Regions from separate parts of the Brevibacillus sp. NPDC058079 genome, predicted to be linked through region 3. Evidence: riboswitches for the same ligand, from Rfam matches in the RefSeq annotation. Region 3 holds a riboswitch; each other region holds the start of a gene.
What was found. Region 3 has a riboswitch for S-adenosylmethionine ahead of ACFVS2_RS28400 (methionine ABC transporter ATP-binding protein). Riboswitches for the same ligand answer to the same signal wherever they lie in the genome.

Region 1 (6,044 bases), on a different contig from region 3:
AGTAGCTGTATTGTGTTCCCGATGATGCTGGTCGCTCCCAATTCCACCAGTCTACCTTGCCTAGAAACGCTGCTGTTATTGACTTTTCGGCCTTGAGCTTCAGTAGTTCTTTCGTAGGTCCGGTCAAGACGGCACCGTAGATTCGCACTCCGTTTTGTTGCATGTAGTTGTATCGTTCTGCTATCTGAGGGTCGCTACCAAATACCAAGGCTTTGCCAATATCGCGAGTCAGACCTTCTTGCTCAGATAAGTACTTCATTTCGTTCAGATAGGTCGCCATTCTTCTTGCCCCTTCCCCATTTACCCGGATGGGCGCACCTCCGTAATCGAGTTCTCTCTGAGCAAATCCCCATACGTCCCCGGCACCAAGCAACAGATAGGGTACATCACTCTCTGCTTGCTTGAGCTCCACCCCTGTATCTACCGCAAACCAAACTGTATCTTGTCCTGAAGAGGTAACATGGCGGGAAATCAGTGCATAATACTCCTCGTACGTCAGAAAGTGGTCAAAAGATATTGCAAGCTGCGAAACGGTTCCCTCAGGCAGCTTCTCCATTGTCGTCCAGGCAGGTGAAGTGAGAGACATGGTATCCTCCGTTTCTCCCTCTGTCGGATAACGGAAAAACAGCTTTTGCTCCCTGACCCCGTTCGTCCATTGCGGCTTCGCATTCACGTTCCTTAGCACATTCGTACTCTCAAAACGGCCCGCGTTCTTTTCTTCTCCCCCAACCCGCTCGCGTAGTTCCATGCTGATGTTTCCGTACAGCAATCCGACCTGTGAACCACTACTCCCCACGCTCACACCTGGCTGGGTGAAATTGACCATCGACTTCGCAACGCGGAACAGATCTTCATGCATCAGTGACCCAACCCAGCCATTCAGAATCAGCAATACAACTCCAGCCAAAAAGGGTAGCACTATAGTGAATCCAGCGGTGGACAACCGATTTTTCCATTTCCCCCGGCGAACAATGGCGCGCTGTTTTTCGGCCGACAGCGTTTCAGGCTGTTTTGTTTTCGAGTTGTCCTCTCCCATTTCTTCCCCCAGTAAAAGCCTCTCCAACCGCTGTGCGTATTCCTCGTCAGCGGCTATTTCCTCTTCGAATCGTTTTACCTCTTCCCCCGACATATCGCCACGCAAATAAGCCAGCAGCTTTTGTTCGCGATTGTTGCCATCTTGCTCCCTCATTACCTTTCCTCCCTCCACAACTGCCGCATCTTTTGTCGCCCCCGAAACAAGGAACGCTTGACGTCTGCCAGCTCGATCCCGAGTACCTCTGCCATTTCCGCGTAGGAAAACTGCATGGTAGACAACAAAATGACCTGTCTCTGCTTTTCCGGAAGTTGCTCCAAATAGTCATAGGCCACTTCCCACAGCTCCTTGTTCACGACATGCTCTGCCGGATCAACCGCCGAATGATCACGTCGCTCTGGCAGGGCTTCCACATATGCAAACCGTTGTTTCGTCTTCTTGCGATAGCCGTCCACGAAAGCGTGATAGGCCACCTTGAATAGCCAAGGCCGTACTTTTTCCCCACGGTAGTCGTCCAAGGAAGAGAAGGCGCGACAAAAGGTTTCCTGTGTCAAATCCTCTGCCAGCCTCTCATCTCGTGTCAGCCGGAAAAGATAGCGGTAAATATCGTTTACATGCAGCTGGTACACATCCTCCAGACCTACTTTCCCAAGCCGTTCACACCCCTTCATCCCTTACCACGAAGGAATTGTCAAAAAGTTTCACCTTCATCTCATTTTTCTGATAACCTGCTGCACATTCTCTACAAAAACAAAGATTGACTCCTGAGAATGAACGTCATATCATGGGGGAAACGAATAACTCTTATCGCGAGCTGGCTGAGGGACTGGCCCTATGATGCCCGGCAACCGGCGCTATACCATGAATCGTACGCGGATGATGCGTACCTTGGATAGCGAAACGGTGCTAATTCCAACGGATAAGAGTCGAGATAGAGCATCTTTGGCTCGTTTCGGCTACTGACCCGAGAGATGAGAGGAGACGAGACGCTTTCATAAGTCGACAACCGCCTCCCCGCTCAATGGGGAGGCTTTTTTTAATCATTCAAGGAGGATGAGACGTACCATGAGTGAACAACGTATCCTCGTCACCTACCTCACACAAGCAAAAGACTTGAACAAGAAAGCGCAAGCCATTGCTGTCGGCATGACTGTCGGTTCCTGGACGGACCTGCCGCTTGCCAAGCAAGCTGAGCTAGCGCCGTATCTCGGTGAAGCCGTGAGCGCGACACCACTTGAAACACTGGAAAACGGAGAAACACGCGGTTTGATTACCGTCAGCTATCCGACCCGCAATTTTACAGCAGACATTCCATCCTTGTTGACCGGAATATTCGGCAAACTGTCGATGGATGGCAAAATCAAGCTCATCGACATCGTTTTCCCCGACTCATTCCTTCAGGCTTTTCCTGGACCGAAGTTCGGCATCGATGGTCTGCGCGAACGTTTAGGGGCACATAACCGTCCGCTCTTGATGAGCATTTTCAAATCGTGCCTAGGCCTTCCTTTCGACGACCTGAAAACGCAATTCCGGGCACAAGCCTTGGGCGGAGTCGATCTGGTGAAAGATGACGAAATCTTCTTTGCAGATGAGCGCGCTCCTTTTATCGAACGGATCAAAGCGTTCAAGCAGATCGCTCAGGAGACAGAAGCCGAAACAGGCAAGCCTGTCCTTTATGCAGCCAACCTGACTGGACCTGTGCATGAGCTGAACGAAAAAGCGAAACGTGCGGTAGATGCAGGTGCTGACTGCCTCTTGTTCAATGTACTGGCCTTTGGATTCGATGCCCTGCACCGTTTGGCAGCCGATCCTGATGTACACGTACCGATCATGGCGCATCCAGCATTGGCAGGCGCTTACTATCCATCACCTGACTACGGTATCGCCACCCCGCTTCTGCTCGGAACGTTGATGCGTGTAGCTGGGGCAGATTTGGTGCTCTTCCCATCTCCATATGGCAATGTCGCCTTGGACAAAACAGAAGCGTTGCAGCTCGCCAAGCATTTGACTGACCCACTGAATGGTGTACGCCGTTCCTTCCCAGTTCCGTCTGCCGGCATTCACCCAGGGTTGGTTCCACAGCTGTATAAAGACTTCGGTCTGGATCAAATCGTCAATGCAGGAGGCGGAATCCACGGTCATCCCGGTGGAGCAACCGCAGGAGCGAAAGCATTCGTTGCCGCAATTCATGCAGTCACCGCAGGCCGAACATTGGAAGAAGCTGCCGCGGAATCACAAGAGCTGGCGATCGCCTTGGAAAAGTGGGGTGGCGCACGATGAGCAAGAAGCTCGTCCTGTTCTGCGATTTCGACGGAACGATTACCGAAAAAGACAACATTGTAGCGATTGTCCGCAAGTTTGCTCCCCCTGAGTGGGAAGCCTTGACGGAGCAAATCCTTTCGCAAAAAATAAGCGTTCAAGAAGGGGTTGGCAAGCTGTTTCAACTCTTGCCCTCCTCCTTGCGCCAGGACATTATTGATTTTATTGTCCAAGAAGCGACGATTCGCCCGGGATTTGCTGAATTCGTGAGCTATTGCCGCGAAGAAGGCATCGAGCTGTTGATCACGAGTGGCGGCATCGACTTTTTCCTGGAGCCTATCCTGGCACCTTTTGATCTCTCCGATGTGCCTATTTACTGCAATGGCAGTGATTTCAGCGGGGAGCGGATCACCATTACGTGGCCAAACGCTTGCGATGAACAGTGCACGAACGGCTGCGGCATGTGCAAGACGACGATTATCCGTCGTTACGATCCAGAGAACCATTTCCGTATCGTCATCGGCGACTCTATCACTGATTTGGCTGGAGCCAAAATCGCTGACTATGTGATTGCCCGTCACTTCCTCGCTGACAAGGCGGAAGAGCTGCAATTGCCGCATAGTAAGTTTGCCACATTCCACGATGTGATTCGCATTTTACAGCACGTCCAACAGGAGGTCGTCTAATTCATGACTGCAACACTCGAACAACGTCTGGATGCCTTTCGCCGTCTGGATGACGCCAAGCTGACATTTGCCCGCCGGGACTGGTTTCCCGGCACCAGTGGCAATCTCTCCATAAAAATACAAAACGATCCTTTGCAATTTGCCGTAACGGCAAGCGGCAAAGACAAAACCAAGCTGTCTCCCGAAGATTATCTGGTCGTGGATCAAGACTCACGTCCAGTGGATGAAACTGCTCTCAAGCCGTCCGCGGAAACGCTTATCCACGCCGTCGTCTACAAAACGTTCCCGAAGGCTGGGGCTTGCTTCCACGTGCATACCGTATGGAATAACCTCATTTCCGAGCTGTACTTTGGACAACGCGCTTTCTCCATTCAAGGACAAGAGCTGATCAAGGGACTCGGAATCTGGGAAGAAAACGCGCGCATTACTGTTCCGATTGTTGAGAACTTTGCCGATATTCCGACCTTGGCTACCGAAATTGAAAAAGTGATCACACCAGAAGTTCCCGGTGTACTCATCCGTAACCACGGTATCTACACGTGGGGCGGCAATGACTTCGAGGCCAAGCGCCACCTGGAAGCTTTTGAATTCCTATTCGAGTATCACGCCCGCTGGCTGCAATTGCGCCAAGCAGTCGTGTCCACTACAACCACCAATTAAGGAGGAATAAACGATGGCACAAATTCGTTTTCACGACAACAATGAGTACATCTCAGCACCCGAGGAAGTTGTCTCCTTCCTGGACACCCAAGAGATCATTTACGAAAAATGGGGCTTGGATCGCCTTGATCCAAAGCACCGTGATAACTACAGCCCGACAGACGAGGAAAAACAAGAGATTCTCGACACCTTCAAGCCAGAAATCGATGCGATCAGCCAACGTCGCGGTTACTTGACAGCGGACATTATCGTCCTCTCTGACAAAACGCCTAACCTCGACGAGCTGTTGGTGAAATTCAAGGGCGAGCATCACCACACCGACGATGAGTGCCGCTTCTGCGTCGATGGTCACGGCATTTTCGCCATCAAAGGCAAAGATGACCGCTACTTCGACGTCGAGCTGGAGCCAGGCGATCTGATCTCCGTACCACCGAACTACCGCCACTACTTCACCCTGATGGACGACCGCAAAATCAAGGCGATTCGCCTGTTCGTCACTCCTGCAGGCTGGGAAGCGATCTATTAATAACGAACCCCTTGGCATTTACTGATTGCCAGGGGGTTTTGTCTTTCACCCTTCACTTTATGACGCCATTTCCCTTAATCGATACGTCAGGCTTGATTTCAACTGTGGCATTGGAAAAGGCTTTCGTCCAATCATCCTCTACCTTTTTGTATTCCTTATATTCATAGGCACGCGCATAGAGACCAAACCCAAATGGGTCTACACCGCTTTCCTGGCATTTCTTGACTAACTTCATGTAATCCTTCTGTAACTCGTCACTGATCATTCGCTCCATCTTTTTGTAGTCCTTTTTCATGTCGTACGGAAACATTCGCTCCGATACGGACACTCGCAATTTGAAATGAACGTCAAAATGAAATCGACCGTTCTGATAGGTTGTTTTTACTTTTTTTTTGACGCCCTTGATAAAAAAACTGATCCTGTCTTTCACAATTTGATTGTGCTCGTTCGGCTCTTTAATCGGGATGGTGACGGACAGTTCCCCTTGTTTTTCATGGAGAAACATTTGCAAAAGAATCGTATCCCGCGGTTCTATCGAGCCTGCGTACGTTCCATTTTCTTTTAACAAAGCCGTCCCCATTACCTTGACCGCCTTCTTTTCTTTCTTCAACTCAGTCAGGGTAGGCGTCATCCCTTTTTCATACATTTGCCGATGGAGCTCCTGCGCCCTCGTTTTTACCGTCAGATTTCTGTTATTGGCTGTGTCAATCAGCGTTGTTACATGAATGGACAGACGAGGCTTGTCCTTTGGTTTATAATCAAACAACTCATTCAATCGACCATCAAGCACAGCCATGCGGGCGTTGACACTGAACTTTGCATCCCGAAAAACGACATCCAGCAACCGAAACCAGTCCGGGTGAGCCAGCAGCTTTTTCCC
Region 2 (6,044 bases), on a different contig from region 3:
ATCATCAATGCCCGTATCCACGTCAAGAATGATCTTTTGCACGAGTGGTCCTCCTCACGTTCATTCCTCATAAGAAAACTTCTATCGAGGCCAATTCAACGTGGAGCGACCGCGTTTTAGCGGAATGTTTTCATGCGCTCCGGAATTTATTTTATAATTTCCTATACGTTGAAAAACGAGGGTATATCCGAAATTGTCTATACCCTCGCCCTTTGTTTTCTATCGTTCGTTATTGCGTGATTTCACGATTCCAACGGTCAATCCATGCTTTAGAGTGCTCGTTAACGAATTTCATGTCCAGCATTTTCAGCTTGCTTACGGTTTCTTCCCCGTACGTTACGCCTTTTGCTTCTTCTTCTGTCAGTTGAACAGACTTATTTACAGGGGAATCGATTTTTGCTTTTGCTGTTTTTTCCTGAACTTCCTTGCTCAGCTGGTAGTTGATGAAGTCTTCAGCCAGCGCTTTGTTTTTCGAGCCTTTTACGATGTTAACCGTATTCATGACCGCATATCCGCCGCTTGCAGGTTGTACGAAAACAGCTTCTGGAACAGCGGCTTTGATGTCTTTGAAGTACATTTCCATGATCGGTCCTACGCCGATTTCTTCTTGACCAAACATGTTCACGTATTCGGAAGTCTTATCGTAGAATTTCACTACATTTTGGTTGACTTCTTTCATTTTCGCAAAGGCTTGATCCTCGTTAAATTCCTTGCTGCCCGCGACCGCAGAAGCACTGTCGAGAACCATCGGGCCAGTTGTGGACGTAATGCTTGGCAGTGTCAACTTGCCCGTCAGCTCTGGGTTCCACAGGTCTTTCCAATCCTTGATCTCTGTTTTCACAAGCTTTGGATTGTAGGCAATCCCGAATTGGCCAATTGTGTAAGCTGGACCGTACTCCTCGCCCAGTGGTGCTTTGGCGATGTCGTAGATTTGATCCAGGTTCGGGATGCGGCTGCGGTCGATTTTTTCAAATGCGCCACTCTCAATCCCTTGCTGTGCATAGTAGTCAGAGAGGTAGATCAAGTCTACATCGGAGCTTCCTTGGCGAATTTTGTTCAGTCGTTCTGCGTTGTTCCCGATTTCCAGCACGATTTTCACGTTATGTTCTTTTTCAAACGGCTCATATACTTCTTTGCGGAAAAAGTCTTCGGAAAAGCCCCATGTGGAAATGACCAGCTTTTGTGGCTCACCCTTGGCTTCACCGCCAGCTCCTCCCGCTTGTGGTTGATCATTGCTGCCACAGCCAGCGAGAGCCAGTGACATCATAGAAAAAGACAGAATTCCAGCAAGTAATTTTTTCATCGTAATTCTCCTCCAGTTGGGTTCATTTGATGACAAAATATGGTGATACAATAAAAAGAAAAGTACCCTTGATTAGAACGTATCATTCTAAACAAGAGCACTTTTCTTCGTAAACAAAGAGAAGTGACACCCGTTTTTACGCAAAGTCTACGGTCTCCTCTTAAGATAGATCAAAAGAGAAAATCCGAACGATTGCGTCAGGTATTCAGTTCTGATTCAGCTAAAATAACATTCGTGATCGCCCACTGCGTAGGCGCATCATAGTCCCGTAGCACAGCTTCCAACGGCAACCCCATCTCTACTTCCAGTCGCTCTCGCAGTTTCTTCTTATAAAGAAGGGACATCCGAAAATCGACTTCGAGCTTGAGGGCCGGTGCTTCTCCTTCTAACGCTTCTGAGCGCGGAGAGCGGCGATGCTTGGCTTGGAACGTAATCATCTGATTTTCAATCGTGACTCGGAGCAATGTCGTTCCAAATCCGAACAACTCTTTTGCTATCTCATTATAGATGGCAGACAGCTTTTTTCTGGTTTCATTGGAGTCCACTAGAGTCATGTCATCACCTGCGATAGCTGGTATCGGGTTCATTCGCTCTCATTATACAAATGATTTTCCGATTCTTCAATAGAATATTCGTATTTAGATCAATTTCACATTTTTCCACCAAGTCATTCGTTTGCAAAAACAGTTGACACCTAAAAAATCAGTCGTTATAATCCAACTATCCAAATAAGAATTAACAACAATGTTTGGAATGATAATTTCATAGCACATTCTCTTATGAAGAGAGGTTGAGGGACTGGCCCTATGACACCTCGGCAACCTATCGCAAACGATACGGTGCCAAATCCAGCGGAATTTATTCCGACAGATAAGAGAGGTATTGTTGCAGTGTGGATACATACTCGCAGTTTTCGCCTCTTCTGTCGGAAGAGGCTTTTTCTATTCCATCTTACATCCAGAGAAAAGGGGTATTTTCATGAAAAAGACTGGTCTACTGCTCACTACACTACTGCTCGCTGCATCGCTCGTAACGGCTTGCGGCGGTAAACAAGAAGCTGCACCTGCTAACGGCGGCACTGCTGCTGAGCAAACCTCACTCAAGGTGGGCGTCACTGGCGGCCCGCACGAAGAGATTCTCAACAAAGTAAAAGAAGTCGCCAAAGGCAAAGGGCTCGACGTCGAAGTCGTCGTTTTCAACGATTACGTACAGCCGAACCAAGCTCTCGATAAAGGAAATCTCGATGTAAACAGCTTCCAAACCATCCCGTTCTTGGCGAAGTTCAATCAAGATCACAAAACAAAGATCGTCGAGGTTGGAAAAACCGTCACGTACCCGATGGGCCTGTACTCCACCAAGCATAAAAAAGTCGAGGACATCCCTGCTGGCGGCGTTGTCGGCATTCAAAACGACCCTACCAACCGAGCACGCGCCCTGCTACTCTATCAGGCAGCTGGCTTGATTAAGCTCAAGGATGGCGTGGGTGACAACGCAACACCACTGGACATCGTAGAAAATCCAAAAAATTTGCAATTCAAAGAGCTGGAGGCTGCTTTCCTGGCGCGCTCGCTGAGCAACGTAGAGGTCGCTTCGATTAATACGAACTTCGCAATGGAAGCTGGCTACTCCCCGCAAAAAGATGCGATCTTCGCTGAGACAGCTGACTCTCCATATGTAAACATTTTGGCAGTCAACGAAACCAACAAAGACAACCCCGCTGTCAAAAAGCTGGTGGACATCTACCGCTCGGAAGAAGTGAAAAAATTCATCGACGAACGTTTTGAAGGAGCTGTACTGCCGTCCTGGTAAGATCGAAGCCAGGAACATCAAGAACAACAAGGAGAACTCGTTATGATACAGCTAACCGATATTCATAAGTCGTATCAAGTAGGAAACAAGCAGGTAGAAGCATTGAAGGGCGTATCCCTGCAGGTGGAAAAAGGGCAAATCTACGGGGTTATCGGCTTTAGCGGAGCGGGGAAAAGCACCCTGCTCCGTACCATCAACCTGTTGGAGAAGCCGACTAGCGGTTCTGTGATCGTCAATGGCCAGAACATGCTGACCCTCAAGGAAAAAGAGCTGCGGCAAGCTCGCAAAAAGATCGGGATAATTTTTCAACACTTCAACCTGCTCTCTTCCTATAATGTCTTTGACAATGTGGCGGAAATCTTGCGGATGAATCGCGTCCCTAAAGATGTCATTAAGCGCAAGGTAGAAGACCTTCTCGGCTTGGTTGGCTTGTCTGATAAAGCAAACGCTTATCCTTCTCAGCTATCCGGTGGACAAAAGCAACGGGTGGGCATCGCTCGTGCGCTTGCGACTGATCCGGAAATCCTGCTCTGTGACGAAGCGACTTCCGCTCTCGACCCGCAGACGACCGAATCGATCCTGGAGCTGTTGCTCGACATCAATCGAAAGTTTAACCTGACCATCGTGCTGATTACGCATGAGATGCAGGTCATCAAAAAAATCTGCGATCAGGTAGCCATCATGGAAAACGGTGTCGTCATCGAGCAAGGCTCTGTTCTGGATGTTTTCAGCAATCCGCAAGAGCAAACGACCCGTAATTTTATCAAAACGGTTTTCGACGATCAGGTACCACAGGAGATTTTGTCCAAAATAAAAGAAACCGGACCCGTTTCCAAAATTGTTCGCGTTGCCTTTCGCGGGGATGCTGCTCTCGATCCTGTTCTAGGAACACTATCTGCACGTTTTCCGATTAGCACCAATCTGTTGTATGGCTCGATTACGACCATAAAAGGAACAGCGCTCGGCATTCTGCTTTTGCACATATCCGGCGAAGAACAAGACATTCAAGATGGCATTCGCTACTTGCGCGAATCCGTCTACCGCGTAGATATTGTGTCACCAGAGGAGGTGCGGAGCTAATGGAGCGTTTGATTGATATGATTCCGGTATTCGGGCAATCTCTGCAAGAGACTGTCATCATGGTTGGAATTTCGCTGTTCATTGCGACGTTGATCGGGATTCCGCTCGGGATTTTGTTGGTCATCACACAGGCGAATCACCTTTTCCCGAACAGAATCATCTATCACACCCTGAATACGATCATCAACATTGTGCGTTCGTTGCCTTTTATTATCCTGATGGTTGCGATCATTCCTTTTACAGAGTTGATCGTGGGCACTTCGATTGGAATTGAAGGAGCAATTGTGCCGCTCATCGTCTATACCTCGCCTTACATCTCACGCCTGATGGAAACGGCCCTGCATGACGTAGATCGTGGCGTTATCGAAGCGTACCAGGCAATGGGCGCATCCCGGACGCAGATTATTTTTCGCATCATGCTGCGTGAAGCACGGCCCGGCATCGTCCTCTGCCTGACCATTGCGACCATCGGTTTGATTGGGGCTACTGCTATGGCCGGAGCAGTCGGTGCCGGCGGACTTGGCGATCTCGCCTTGCGCTACGGCTACCAGCAATGGGACATCGAAGTCATGATCATTACTGTCGTTATCCTCGTCGTCCTGGTACAGCTCATTCAATCGTTGGGTAACTGGGCAGCCCGAAAACTGAAAAAGAGCGCGTAAATCGAAGAACCCCTGACGAGATCGCTTGTCAGGGGCTTTTTTGTAGGTATTTAGACCGAGCGTCACTGAAAGTTCGTTGGAATTTCGCTCAATATTCATGTAGACTTATATATACAAGTCATTTAAATGAGAGGGGCTACTCAAATAACATGAAAAAACTCATCATGATGTTGGTTGCCGTAATGCTCGTACTCGCTCCGGCCGGAGGATTCATTGATCATGCCGATGCGAAAGGCTATAAGTCTGGGAAAAAATCTTTTAACTCTAATACGGCTCCTACGAACACGCAAACGCCTAACAAAGCAGATACGAATGTAAATGCTTCAACAAATAAAGGCACTACAACAACTCCTGCTGCTACAGCAAGCAAAAGCGGCGGATTCATGAAAGGTCTCATGATTGGTGGTCTGGCTGGTTTGCTGTTCGGATCCCTGTTCGGTGACATGGGTATCCTGGGCTCCATCCTTGGCTTCATGATCAACCTGATGGCGATCCTCGCTGTGATTATCCTGATCCGCAAAGTGATCGTCTACTTCAAAAACAAGCGTGAGAAAGAACAGGAACTGAACGCATGGAAAAGATAACTTTTTCCGAACAAGATATCATTAATGCGATCTGTATTCACGCAGCCTACAAAAAACAGTTGAAGCCACAAGATATCTCCGTCGAGCTGATGTGGGACGAAGAGTACGGCTTTTCTGCTGAAGTACACTGGATGGAGCGCCAACAAGTCTTCATCGAGATGAATATGATTGAAGCGGTTCGCTACTACCTGGAGACCCAGATGCAGCGCAACCCTTATTCCGCCGGTATCGAGCTGGTATTGGACGACGAACAAGGGATCATCGCTCATATCACCTACTAACACTGGATAATCATTTGTTAACCCAAGGCCAATTTGTTCACGCATGTGAGCAGGTTGGCTTTTTACATATTGAATTTGACCTCATTACGTTATATACTTTACTTTAGTGAAAATGATTATCATTACTACATTTACTTATACAGGTACATACTTTGTTTAAAAAGGAGTTGGCCCATTGTGGAGCGCTTATACACGCAAAAGCTGGACATCGGATACGGTGAGCTTTCCATTGTCAAAGACTTGAACATCAGCATTCCTTCTGGAAAAATCACTGCCCTGGTCGGTGCAAATGGTTCTGGTAAATCGACGATCCTCAAAACTCTCG
Region 3 (6,044 bases):
AAATAATTCGCGACGCTGTTCCTTCCAACGGAAACCAATAAATGCTTGAATGGCTGGAAATGACAGGTTGAACGTAAAGCCAAGCCCCATCATGAGAATCAGGTAGACAGGCCAGCTCTGAACGAAAGGAATGGAAAATTGAATAAGTCCTTGAAAAATCAATGCACCGACAATGAGACGCTTGGCACCCAGTCGATGAAATAACGAGCCGCCGATGAATTGGCCGAAGATTCCAGCCAGAGATTGGATCATCAGGACAAATCCAGCTTCTGTCATCGAGCGTTGCAAAATGGTATGTACGTATAAGGTAGTAAGTGGCCACATAAAGGCACTCCCGGAGGAGTTAATAAAGCTGGCGATGAGGAAGAAAATGGCCTCACGTGGATAGCGATTGAGAAAAGCTGACGGTGATATCACGCGATTGCACCCCTTATCATTAAGGATAAGAATAGTATAGCGAATATTCAAAACTTTGTAAATTAAAATGTTTACAATGTCACAGGTACCCAAATATAGGCTGCTCCACTTTTGTCGAATTCGAGTATACTAGACAAAGTGGAGAGATGACATCAACTGAGGATATAGAGAATAAAGGTGGACTTTATGAAAATATGGAAACGAGTGTTGCTTCTTTTGCTTGTCGTGATGGCTACGACAGCTGGATACTACGGATACTCTTTTTATCAATTTGCTCAAAATATTCAAGAGCCTAACATCGCACCGCCTAGTGGTGGGAATTCCACCAAAGCAGCAGAAATACCAGAGTGGGATGGCAAGGAACGCGTCAATATTCTGCTGATGGGAGTAGACCGCAGAGGAATGAAAAATAACGGGCTTCCTCGTTCTGACTCCATGATGCTGGTCAGCATCGATCCTACGGGGAAACGTTATGACATGTTTTCAATCCTACGTGATACGTATGTAGATATTCCCGGTAGAGGTAGCTCGCGGATCAACTCTGCGATTGTAGAAGGTGGACCTGAGCTAGCAATGGAAACGGTTAGTCAGTTCACTGGAATTCCAGTAGATCGTTACGTGATTACTGACTTTGAAGGCTTCAAGGCTCTGATTGATGCAGTAGGCGGAGTCGAGATCGATGTAGAAAAAAATATGTATTATCATGACCCGACAGACAAAGGTGCTTATGATATTAATCTGAAAAAGGGTCTGCAAAAGCTGGATGGAGACAAAGCCTTGCAATATGCTCGTTTCCGCCATGATGCGACCTCCGATTATACACGGACGGAGCGTCAGCGGAAATTGATGACGGCAGTCGTGGATCAGATGAAGAATGGTACGACGCTGATGCAGCTTCCTACGATTTTGAAGGAAGTAACACCGTATGTTCAAACCAATATTAGTTCGGTGGACATGCTGAAGCTGTCTGCACTCGGATTAAAATTGAATACGTTAGAGCCTGGTAACTATCAGTTGCCGCCGATGGGGATGTTCCGTGAATCGCACCGTGCAGGTTCCGTTCTGGTTCCGGATGTCGATCAGGTTCAGTCGTTTGTCCAGGAAAAAATTGCACCTCCTACAGAAGCAACAGATCAACCTGAGGGAGAAAAGAAAAGCAGCACGCAAAACTAAGCGTGCTGTTTTTTTGTGTTTTTTAGGAAAAGGATCCATCTATCGTTCAAAGAGAAGAGGGATGGCAAATATGACGCAGGCCGAATGGAGAAAGATGTACAAAGATGCGACGTTTCGCTTCCGCGTAAAGTCGACAATCATCCGCAACGGTGTCATGGATTAAAAAACTTTTCCTTCTATTACTATTGACGTGATATTTCCGAAAAGGATATAATCCGTTTTGTATCATGATGAAACCCAAAAAACGAACATAATATACGTAGATATCTTTCTTATCAAGAGAGGCGGAGGGACAGGCCCTATGAAGCCCGGCAGCCGGTTCATTTTCGAATGAACGTCGCGGTGCCAATTCCTACAGGATTTTTTTGATCTTGTATAGATGAGAAGGGTGGATGCGAACGTATACATTGCGTTGCAGCCCCTTTTTCGTTTATTGAAAAAGGGGTTTTTATATTTTATTAAGATTGTGGTCGGGAGGTGGATGCGTTGATCCAACTGCGTCATTTGCATAAAAGCTATCAAGTACAAGGTAAAACCATCCCAGCATTAACGGGGATCGACCTTTCCATAGAGCAAGGAGAAATATACGGGATTATCGGACACTCTGGTGCAGGGAAAAGTACGTTGATCCGGTGCATCAATTTGCTGGAGCGCCCAACTTCAGGGGAAGTTATTGTGGACGGTGTCGATTTGACAAAGCTGGATGAAGGGAAGCTGCAAGAAAAGCGCCGCTCAATCGGCATGATTTTTCAGCACTTCAACTTGCTGTCTTCTTCGACAGTCGGCGAAAATGTCGCTTTTCCGCTCAAGCTAGCCAAGCGTCCGAAGGCAGAGATTGATAAGAAAGTAAACGAGCTGCTGAAGCTGGTTGGCTTGGAGGCGCATAAGGACAAATATCCGACCCAGCTGTCTGGCGGACAGAAGCAGCGTGTCGGAATCGCCCGGGCGCTCGCGAATGATCCAAAAGTGCTGCTCTGCGACGAAGCTACATCGGCTCTCGATCCGCAGACGACGAACTCCATTCTGGCACTGCTCTTGGACATCAACCGCAAGCTGGGGTTGACCATTGTGTTGATTACCCATGAGATGCACGTCATTCGCTCCATCTGTGATCGTGTTGGCGTGATTGATGGAGGAAAGATCGTCGAGTCGGGTAATGTACTGGATGTATTCCTTCGTCCGAAGCATCCAACGACACAAGAATTCGTGGAACAAGTAGCGGATTCTACAGAGCTGCGCGAAGCAGTTGAGCACGAAAAGGCTTCGGGGATCCGCACCATTGCTCGTGTCACCTTCCTCGGAGAAAAAACGTACCAGCCAATCCTGTTCCAAACGATGCAAGAGACTGGCACGGTGTTCAGCATTTTGCAGGGAACGATCTCCCGCATGAAGGATACGCCGTATGGTCAGTTGGTAATCGAGCTGGAAGGCGATGTTGCACAGAATCAAAAGACCATTGAGACGCTGCGCCAACGTGGCTTGGAAGTAGAGGTGATATAAATGGACTGGACATTCGAGAATGTGGATTGGGCTGAAATCGGCGTAGGTACGATGGACACGCTCACGATGCTCGGCTTTTCCACCCTGTTTACCGTCCTGATTGGTTTGCCGTTGGGCATCATTCTGTTTTTGACTTCACGCGGACAGCTTCTGCAAAACCGCACTTTTTATACGATCGCATCATTCGTTGTCAACGTATTGCGTTCGGTACCGTTTATCATTTTGATGATCTTGCTGATTCCTGTGACGAAAATGATCGTAGGAACTTCACTCGGCGTACTTGGTGCCATTCCGCCGCTCGTATTTGGTGCCGCTCCGTTTTTCGCGCGTTTGGTGGAAACCTCTCTGCGTGAGATTGATAAAGGTGTGATTGAGGCTGCACAATCTATGGGGGCTTCCAATTGGCAGATCGTCTGGAATGTCCTTTTGCCAGAGTCTAGATCGGGCCTGATCGCGGGTATTACGATCACGACGGTTACGCTGGTCTCCTATACAGCGATGTCTGGGGTAATTGGCGGTGGTGGTTTGGGTGACTTGGCGATTCGATACGGATACCAACGTTTCCAAACCGATGTCATGATTGTGACTGTTGTTATTTTGCTGGTGATGGTACAGATCTTACAATCGCTGGGGGACCGTCTGGTTCTGAAATTCAGCCGTAAGTAGGATTTTTCCATATAGGGTTTCAAATAATAAGATAAATACATGCAAGGGGGAAATCATTCATGAAAAAGCTAGTCGTATCTGTACTTTCTACTGTGTTGGCATTTTCTTTGGCAGCTTGCGGAGGCAAAACGGAAACAGCACCCGCTCCAGCTGAAGGTGGCGCACAAGGCGGACAACAGGAAGTAACATTGAAGGTAGGCGCTTCTCCCGTTCCACACGCAGCAATCTTGAAATTCGTTCAACCAAAACTGAAAGAACAAGGCGTGAACTTGGAAATTAAAGAGTTCACCGATTATGTACAACCTAACGTTCAAGTGAACGAGAAACAACTCGACGCTAACTTCTTCCAGCACAAGCCTTACCTGGAAGACTTCAATAAAGGACAAAACATGAACCTGGAGCCAGTAGTGGCTGTACACATCGAGCCATTCGGAGGTTACAGCAAAAAAGTAAAATCTGTGGATGAATTAGCTGATGGCGCAACAATCGCGCTGCCAAACGATCCAACAAACAGCGGTCGCGCACTCGCACTCTTGGAGAAAAACGGCGTGATCAAGCTGAAAGAAGGCGCTGGCATCAGCGGTACAGTGAAAGATGTTGTTGAAAACAAGAAAAACCTGAAGTTCAAAGAAGTAGAAGCAGCAATGCTGCCGCGCGTTCTGGAAGAAGTAGATCTGGCATTGATCAACACCAACTATGCGCTGGAAGCAAAGCTTGTTCCAACCAAAGACGCCCTGTTTATTGAAGATAAAGATACTCCATACGCAAACTTCTTGGTAGCTCGTCCTGACAATAAGGATTCTGAAGCAATTCAAAAGCTGGCAAAAGCACTGAACTCACCTGAAGTGAAAAAGTTCATTGAAGATGAATACAAAGGCGCGATTATTCCAGCGTTCTAAAGTAGAAATAATTGATCGATCAACAAAAGCCCAACTGGTCTCGTAGCTGGTTGGGCTTTACTTTTGTTTACAATATAATGAATTTTCATAAAATTAAATTAAATCTATAGCAATCCCGTTTTCAACCCAATTCCCGTCGAGTATATTGTGTTTGAAATGAGAAAATATAGATAAGGGGGAATTTTCTGATGAAACGAAATCTCAAGTTGTTTCTTGGCGCGATGCTGGTCGCCGGAACCGTGTTAGCTGGATGCTCCACGAGTACGCAGCCATCAACGGCAACCCCTCCAGCTGAGGGAACCGCAGCGACCGCTGAAAAGCCTGCAAATGCAAAGACGCAGGTATTTCGGGCGAACATTATGAGTGAGCCTGCGACAGCGGACCCTGGTCTTGCGAAGGATACCACTGCGGGAGCGATCGTTCGTGCTACGTTTGATGGCTTGACTCGCTTCGATGCAAACGCAAAGCCAGTGAATTCGGTAGCATCCGATGTAAAGATCTCTGATGACAAGCTGGTGTATACGTTCACGCTCCGTGACTCCAAATGGAGCAATGGTGATCCAGTAACTGCCCATGACTTCGTGTATGCATGGAAGCGTGCCCTCGGCAAGACATTTGGCGCGGAGTATGCCTATCAGTTGTACTACATTAAAAATGCGCAGCTGATTCACAAAGGTAAGGCGAAGCCCGACGAACTCGGTGCGAAGGCAATCGATGACAAAACACTGGAAGTCACGCTTGAGAATCCAACGCCTTACTTCCTGGAGCTGACGGCTTTCTACACGTACTACCCGGTTAACCAAAAAGTAGTGGAGGCCAATCCAAAATGGGCAAACGAAGCGGCGACGCACGTAAGCAACGGTCCATTTAAGATGACAGGGTGGGAACACAAGAGCAAGATCGTGCTTGAAAAGAACGAGCACTACTGGGATAAAGACGTAGTGAAGCTCGATCGCATTGAGTTCGCGATGATCGAAGACGATAATACAGCCCTGTCCATGTTCGAAAACGGTGAGCTGGATTGGGCAGGTCAGCCACTCGGTGGACTTCCCACCGATGCGATCCCGACACTGAGAGACGCGGGCAAACTCGTTGTTCATCCAAAAGCGACGATGTACTGGTACAAACTGAATACGACAAAAGGGCCGCTCAGCAATGTGAAAATTCGTAAAGCCTTGGCATACTCGGTTGACCGTAAAACCATCGTAGATAACATCACACAAGTGGGCCAAGTGCCAACGATGGGGATGTTGCCGCAATCCATGATTATCAATAAAGATGGCTACTTCAAAGATAATGATGTAGAAACGGCCAAAAAGCTGTTGGAAGAAGGTATGAAGGAGCTTAACGTGACAACGCTGCCTCCGATCACCTTGACTTACAATTCAA

Region 1: linked by a shared signal. The riboswitch ahead of ACFVS2_RS14610 (2,3-diketo-5-methylthiopentyl-1-phosphate enolase) and the one ahead of ACFVS2_RS28400 (methionine ABC transporter ATP-binding protein) in region 3 are both predicted to bind S-adenosylmethionine.
Region 2: linked by a shared signal. The riboswitch ahead of ACFVS2_RS24215 (MetQ/NlpA family ABC transporter substrate-binding protein) and the one ahead of ACFVS2_RS28400 (methionine ABC transporter ATP-binding protein) in region 3 are both predicted to bind S-adenosylmethionine.

The regions. Positions count from the first base shown of each region.
Region 1 is NZ_JBHVSO010000004.1:286,991-293,034, forward strand. Features, by position in the region: gene ACFVS2_RS14600 (anti-sigma factor) at 1-1,189, opposite strand, end outside; gene ACFVS2_RS14605 (sigma-70 family RNA polymerase sigma factor) at 1,189-1,704, opposite strand; SAM riboswitch class I at 1,835-2,011, shown strand; gene ACFVS2_RS14610 (2,3-diketo-5-methylthiopentyl-1-phosphate enolase) at 2,099-3,313, shown strand; gene ACFVS2_RS14615 (2-hydroxy-3-keto-5-methylthiopentenyl-1-phosphate phosphatase) at 3,310-3,978, shown strand; gene ACFVS2_RS14620 (methylthioribulose 1-phosphate dehydratase) at 3,982-4,638, shown strand; gene ACFVS2_RS14625 (1,2-dihydroxy-3-keto-5-methylthiopentene dioxygenase) at 4,652-5,164, shown strand; gene ACFVS2_RS14630 (Ger(x)C family spore germination protein) at 5,217-6,044, opposite strand, start outside.
Region 2 is NZ_JBHVSO010000009.1:79,264-85,307, reverse strand. Features, by position in the region: gene ACFVS2_RS24230 (nucleoside hydrolase) at 1-42, opposite strand, end outside; gene ACFVS2_RS24225 (ABC transporter substrate-binding protein) at 230-1,303, opposite strand; gene ACFVS2_RS24220 (DUF2294 domain-containing protein) at 1,501-1,857, opposite strand; SAM riboswitch class I at 2,078-2,180, shown strand; gene ACFVS2_RS24215 (MetQ/NlpA family ABC transporter substrate-binding protein) at 2,282-3,112, shown strand; gene ACFVS2_RS24210 (methionine ABC transporter ATP-binding protein) at 3,155-4,192, shown strand; gene ACFVS2_RS24205 (methionine ABC transporter permease) at 4,192-4,854, shown strand; gene ACFVS2_RS24200 (hypothetical protein) at 5,004-5,438, shown strand; gene ACFVS2_RS24195 (YxcD family protein) at 5,426-5,719, shown strand; gene ACFVS2_RS24190 (ABC transporter ATP-binding protein) at 5,897-6,044, shown strand, end outside.
Region 3 is NZ_JBHVSO010000013.1:17,297-23,340, reverse strand. Features, by position in the region: gene ACFVS2_RS28410 (MFS transporter) at 1-417, opposite strand, end outside; gene ACFVS2_RS28405 (LCP family protein) at 604-1,590, shown strand; SAM riboswitch class I at 1,860-1,976, shown strand; gene ACFVS2_RS28400 (methionine ABC transporter ATP-binding protein) at 2,077-3,090, shown strand; gene ACFVS2_RS28395 (methionine ABC transporter permease) at 3,091-3,756, shown strand; gene ACFVS2_RS28390 (MetQ/NlpA family ABC transporter substrate-binding protein) at 3,816-4,655, shown strand; gene ACFVS2_RS28385 (peptide ABC transporter substrate-binding protein) at 4,844-6,044, shown strand, end outside.